2 regions of the Pedobacter sp. WC2501 genome follow, and region 1 is predicted to be linked to the other one. Evidence: riboswitches for the same ligand, from Rfam matches in the RefSeq annotation. Region 1 holds a riboswitch; the other holds the start of a gene.
What was found. Region 1 has a riboswitch for cobalamin ahead of ACUN24_RS16745 (TonB-dependent receptor plug domain-containing protein). Riboswitches for the same ligand answer to the same signal wherever they lie in the genome.
Positions count from the first base shown of each region.

Region 1 (3,510 bases):
GTCTGCGGATTAAAAAATTGGTTGTTCCTGTATTTCCTTCTACAAATGCATAGTAACCATTGATATTTAAAACACTGAATTTTGCCGCTGGCTCAACTTCAAAACCTTTATACTTTTGGTTGCCCTGATTAATATATCCTGTGGTGTAAACGATGGCATCAGTTAAATCGCGTTTAAAACCTGTAATGCGTAAAGTAAATGCCTCTTCATCGATATTTAAGTTTACACCAGCCTCATAATTTTGAGATTTTTCTGGTTTCAGATCAAGATTGGCACCATATTGACCAAACAACATATTCAGTGTAGGTACTTTGAATGCAGTAGATACTGTTCCAAATAATTTTACTTCTTTAATAATATTGATACTTGGGGTAACTGAGTAGGTGTAGTTTTCGCCATATTGGTCATGTTTATTGTAACGTCCGCCTACTTCCAGGTTAAAAATGCTTAAATCATGTAAGAACAATGATCCATAAGCAGCGAAGATATTGGTTGTTGGGTTTTTGGTATCAGTAACCAATTTCATTTTTCTGTTGTCGATACCTACCAATAAATCTAATTTACTACCCAGTTTCTGGTTATAGAATAAATCAACTACATTAAGCCTTCCGAAGTTTAAAAAATTACTTGGAAAGCCTGCATAACTAGACTTTACATCATTCGAATTGCTCTCGTGGCTATAATTTAGTGTTATTTTACCGGTATTGAATTTATATTCAGAGTTAAAGCCTGCACTAAACTGCTTTAAAATAGAGTTATTAGTTGGCAAGCCATCGGTAAACGCATCTTCATCTATTTTATAATTGCCATAGAAATAACGTAGAAAAGGATTAACGGAGAAATGTTTGTCGAGTTTAATTCCGAAATTGGCATTTAAACCATCAGTTTTAAAACCGTCTTTATCAAACATGGCTGCACTTCCAACTGGCGCAACGGCTTCCGAAATACCATCAGTTTTGAAATGCGTGTAGTTAATATTGTAAGAAAAACCTTCTACACCACCATTTAAACCGATAGTTCCTTTGTAAGTTTCGAAGCTGCCTGCACTGGCTACACCATAAATGGTATTTCCTTTAGGTCCACCCTTTTTAGTTATGATATTGATTACGCCTGCAACGGCATCAGATCCGTAAATGGTAGACTGACCGCCTCTTAAAATCTCGATATGATCAATCTGGTCAATGGAGAACAGACGTAGATCGAAGGTTCCGCTAACACTTGAAGGATCATTCTGTACAATACCATCTATTAATACCAGGGTGTAACCACTGCCCGATCCCCTGAAAAAGATACTTTTATCTTTTCCCTGGTTGCTGTTTCCTCCGCTGATGATGATACCAGCCTGTTCATTTAATAAATCGGGTAAAGATTTGCCGTTACTGCGATCCAATATTTCGCGACTGATAATAGTGACCACTTTTCCGGTCTGGGATTGTTTCTGATCGTTTTTTGTTGCAGAAATTACAACATCTTTTAGCTGCAAACTGTCTTGAGTTTGAGCATTAGCCACCTGGCCAATCATTAACTGCGCTAGCCCTAAACTGGCTACAGTTAGCATTCTTTTTTTGTTCATTTGATTGTGGATTTGCCCACAGCCAACAGATTAGAAAAGGAAATGAAAATACGAACAACGTTAATATCTCAATCCTAGCTTCAATCCCCGAAAGCTATGAAATTAAACGCTAAAGGCAGGTCTTCTGACTTACTCCCGTTTTTTCCGTCTTCCCGCTCAGTAGTTAATTGGGCAGTGACTTAAGAATTGAAAAACGTTACAGAGCTTATAGCTGCGGGACAGTTACAGATTTACACTGTATTCCCTTTTAATTCCGGGTGTAATGCCGGAAACCAAAAGCGCCGCAAAGGTAGTAAAAAGAGCACAACAATAGTAAAATACGAATGTTGATGAATTTAGTTTTTCATAACCTGTTAAAAAACATGCAAATGAAAAAGGCCTGCACCAGGCAGACCTTCATAATTGAGCTGTTGTTTATAGGTAGATAGTTACAATTTATTTAATCCCTAAATCAACCGCACCTTTAACTTCAGTAGAAATTTCGCCCAAACTACCTGCATCTGCACTTTGGCCAGTATAAATTTTCACGAAATCAATTGTTTTCAGATCCACTTTACTTCCATTTTTATCAACCGCCCACGATAAGTCGAAGCTGTTATATAAGTTGGTTTTGTAATCATCAATTGTAGAGTAGCTATCGGTATAACCCCAGTCAAAAGGAGAACTGATAATGATGCTGCCTACTTTACCCGTTGACGGTGGTAACAAAGTTCCTTTAAAGGTTATATTTTCCTGATTTGCAGCAAACTCAGGATAAAAATTGTGTTTATGAAAATTGTTAACCTTTACTTCGCCACTATTTCCCTGGTTATCTTTCCAGCTTACATTGGCAAATGCTTTAGGGTTGGTATAGGTAATCTCGTAATTTTTAATGGTGCTCGTTTTGGCATACTCGCTTCCAGCCAGCTCATACCATTCATCGTCGGCAAGGCCATTACCATTACTATCCTGACTAACCATTACGATACCAGGCTCTGAAAAATGATAAGGCGCACCTGATGGATTTCCATAAATGGCCAGATCATTACCAGTGTTATTCACTACTGAGTGATCGAAGCCAAAAATAATGTAACCACCAAAACCACCTAAAGAGATCAGGTTCGTGGTGCTTCCAATTAATTTCTGTGCTTGTTCTGGTTTACCTAGTGTTTCATTTACAAACTGACCGGGAGCTGGTAAATATTCAAAAATACGACTGATGTATTTACTGCTGTTGGCTGTAATATCTACCACAGGAACCGGAACAGTAATGGTATAGGTATGTGTAAATTCGCCAGCTTCGTTGTAACCTTTATATGCTAAAATATAGGTACCAGCTTTTGTGGCCGTAAAGTTAAAGTTATATACAGTGCTTACTACTTTACCATCTAATTTCCACTCGTGCTGAAAAGCTTGTCCGTTATTTGTACCCGCACTAAAAGTAGTTGTTGCTGCTACTTTAGCCTGCAAAGCATCTGCCTTAATCAGCAGATTTACATCTGGAGCCATTTGTTTATCTTTTTTGCAACTGAATAGGAACAGGCAGAAAAGCAAGGCGTAGCTTATTGATTTTTTCATTGTGTGTGTTTTGTATGTTATTTAAATAAGAATGTAATGTGTGCCGGAATATCACCTGTGGTAAACGAAAACTTCTTTTTACCTGCTTTATCAAAACAGTAAATGGTGCCAGGTGTAACATAATCTTTGGCGTCGGTTACAAAAATATCTCCGGATGAAGGATCTACTTCAATTCCATATGGAGTAGCTATCAAAGTTTCTGTTCCATCCGTAATAAAATTATTGCTGACAATGGTTTCATCTTTTACATTCAGTTTAACGTATGTGCTTTTTTGTGTCGCATAGCTGTAAGAATATAAATAAGCATCATCACCATTTATGGAAAAATTACTAACTGGAATTTTAAAATCTTTTTTTATCAGATCTGTTTTTGTATCAAT
Region 1 covers NZ_JBQZFI010000001.1:3,956,272-3,959,781, reverse strand. The annotation lists gene ACUN24_RS16745 (TonB-dependent receptor plug domain-containing protein) at 1-1,573, opposite strand, end outside; cobalamin riboswitch at 1,671-1,865, opposite strand; gene ACUN24_RS16740 (PKD domain-containing protein) at 2,009-3,130, opposite strand; gene ACUN24_RS16735 (DUF5074 domain-containing protein) at 3,148-3,510, opposite strand, start outside.

Region 2 (3,510 bases), 2.9 Mb from region 1:
ATCGGAGCACCTTTTTCGACCTTTGCAGCGTTATTAATGGCTTCTATTTTTTTTGGAGAAAAAGACCAGGTATCTTTTTTACCGCGCTCAATAGAATTTCTTCCCATCTGGTAAATGTTGTACAACAATTCGTCGCGGTAACGTTGTGCATAATTTAAAACAGCATAGTTTAACGATACCGAATAGTCGATAGAGTTTTTAAAGTACCATTTCCTTGGGGTGATCGGGTTTGGCGAATCGCCGTTCGGCAATAATCTCGAAGGAACCAACGGAATTTCAGAAGGGGTGGGATTCCCGATAATTTCTGTCAGGAGTCCGATCATGTTATGAAAATAGGTAGTAGTTCTTAAACCGCCATTGTACCAGGTAGAATAAACCGATCCTCCACGCTGCGTATAACCAGGCTTGTTTTCTACATTCATGCGGTTGTGCATGGCCGCACCAACCGCATCTAAACTGGTTAATAGTGTTGGATCGAAAACATAATTAAACGGATCACGGTAGGGCGGCCCTGCAACAACGGTTCCTGCCGGACCAGCCTGATGATGGTTATACATAATCTGCGGGATCCATTCCACAAAAAGCTGGCGACCGATATTTTGTGTTTCTTTAAGGTTTAACATAAAGAAATCGCGGTTGTTATCATGTCCCGCATATTTTTCGTACAAAACAGGAAGTCCGGAAGTTGTTCTTTTCTTCGGATCTTTATTCCTCATGTACCAATTGCTTACCAGTTCCTGACCATCAGGGTTTGCATGAGTAAATAAGATGATTACATTATCCAGAATACGCAAAGTTTCTGCATCAGTTCTGGAGGCAAATTCATATACCGTTTGGATCAGTTGATGAGTGCCAACTACTTCATTTGCATGTAGTCCGCCATCTATCCATACTACAGCCTTACCTTCCTGCGCCAATGTTTTGGCCTGCTCAGGGGTAATTTCAGCATGAGCCAGTTGTTGCGAAATTTCTTTATAACGATCTAATTTTTTCAGATTTTCAGGTGAAGAAACAATCAGCATATATTGACTTCTGCCTTCTTCGGTTTTCCCAATATCAACTAGTTTAACACGGTTAGAAGCTGTTGCAAGCTTTTTAAAGTATGCTTCTGTCTGGGTGTAATTGGCCAGTTGATAATCGTCGCCGATATCAAAACCAAAATGCGATTTTGGCATGGGCACTTCCTGCGCCAGTACCACACAGCTATTTACCATTAAAAAAGCAATGCAAAGCCCTTTAAAGTAGGTTTTTATCATAAGAAGAAGTTTAGTCAGGTAATCAAATATAATAGAGAATCTGCACCAAAAAGGGCATGCTGTAAATTTGTTACAAGTGATTTAAGATACTTTAGACTTAATATTTATAAAAAATCCGTGTTTATCTGTGTGCATCTGTGGTTAAAGAAATAAATACCATCAATTGGAAGGAGGCGAAATCAATGCTTACAAAAATACCTTAATCTTTAAATCCTAATCCATACATTTGCCTTGATGTAAGTTCTTAACTTTATTTTTCATCAACCGATACAGGTTCCCGGAATTACACCCGGGATTAATAGGGAATCGTGTGCAAATCACGAGCTGTCGCGCAACTGTAAATTCTGTTTTTTAACAAAAAAACAACGGTCTTATCATTCATGCCACTGTTCCGTTTTACCGGGATGGGAAGGCGATAAGATCGGGAATAAGTCAGGAGACCTGCCTATATTGAATTGACGGTACTTTCGCGTTATAAAGTAATTGGTCAGGTCTGATTGTACACGATAAAATTAAAATTTTATATGCCTGCTTTAAGCTTTTTGCCGATGAGTGGGCAGGCTGTGCCATAACCTTTCCTTTTTTATTTTAACAGAAAAGTATAAATACTGATTTGAGCTTTTAAACGATTTATTTACTTAATCTTTAAAAGAGATGCTAACGCAAAATCTGGGCTATCCGCGAATAGGTAGCCAAAGGGAATTAAAGAAAATCTGCGAAAATTACTGGGCAGATAAAACTGGGTACAAAAATGTACTTCAGGTGGGCAAAAACATTCGCCACGAAAACTGGAAACTTCAAAAAGAAGCCGGAATTGATATCATTCCATCGAACGACTTTTCTTTTTATGATCATGTTCTTGATCATTCATTAACCTTTGGGGCAATACCGAAAAGGTACAACGAAGTGATCCTGAAAAAAGGAAATTCTGAACTTGATCTCTATTTTGCTATGGCAAGAGGTTATCAGAAAGAGGGATTGGATGTGGTAGCAATGGAAATGACCAAATGGTTTGATACCAATTACCATTACATTGTGCCCGAGTTTTACAAAGACCAGCCTTTTAAACTTTTCTCTACCAAAATTATCGATGAGTTTTACGAGGCAAAACAATTGGGTATTACCACCAAACCTGTTCTAATCGGCCCGGTTTCTTACCTTTTACTGGGAAAAGAAAAAGAAACCGGCTTTGAAAAAATAGACCTGATCAAAAATCTGCTTCCGGTTTATATCGAGATTTTATCCCGTTTAGATGCTTTGGATGTAGAATATGTTCAGTTTGATGAACCATTTTTGACTTTAGACCTTACCGAAAAAGACAAAAAAGCTTATGAATATGCTTACAAGGAAATTAGAAAGGCTTTCCCAAAATTAAAAATTGTTTTAGCCACTTATTTCGAAGGCTTAGGCAATAATTTAGCCCTTACTACTTCATTACCGGTAAATGTTTTACATATCGATCTGGTACGTGCAGAAGATCAATTGACAGATGTCTTAGCCTCGTTAAAAGAAGACACCATCCTTTCACTAGGTTTGGTAGACGGAAGGAACATCTGGAAAAATGATTTCGAAAAATCCGTATCCATAATTAATCAGGTGGTAGAAAAAAGAGGATTGGATAAAGTGTGGATTGCACCATCCTGCTCATTAATTCACTCACCGGTTGATCTGGACAATGAAACCAACGAGAAAAATTTATCGGCAGAAATTAAACAGTGGCTGGCTTATGCAAAACAAAAAATCGCCGAAGTAGATACCTTAAAAAAACTGATCAACAACGAAAGCCCTGCATCTACCCTGCAAAAACTTGAGGAAAACAAAAAAGCGATCGCTAACCGTAAAGTTTCTAAAATCATCCATAATCCGTTAGTAAAAGCGCGCGTTTTGGCCTTAAAAGAGCAAGATTCGGAACGTTTAAGCCCATTTTCGACTAGAAAAATAAAACAACAGGAGCTTAATTTGCCTATTTATGCCACTACAACCATCGGATCTTTTCCGCAAACGGCAGAGGTAAGAAGCTGGAGAGCAAAGCTTAAAAACGGAACTTTTACTGTCGGGGAATATGACAATCTAATTGCCCAGGAGACCGAAAAAGCGGTAAAATGGCAGGAAGAAATCGACCTGGATGTACTTGTACATGGGGAGTTCGAGCGTAACGATATGGTTGAATACTTCGGTGAGCAACTGGATGGTTTTGCTTTCTCTAAAAATGGCTGGGTACAAAGTTATGGCTCACGCTGTGTAAAACCTCCAA
Region 2 covers NZ_JBQZFI010000001.1:1,048,802-1,052,311, forward strand. The annotation lists gene ACUN24_RS04510 (M14 family metallopeptidase) at 1-1,256, opposite strand, end outside; cobalamin riboswitch at 1,511-1,719, shown strand; gene metE (5-methyltetrahydropteroyltriglutamate--homocysteine S-methyltransferase) at 1,911-3,510, shown strand, end outside.
Region 2: another riboswitch for cobalamin. It lies ahead of metE (5-methyltetrahydropteroyltriglutamate--homocysteine S-methyltransferase); the one in region 1 lies ahead of ACUN24_RS16745 (TonB-dependent receptor plug domain-containing protein).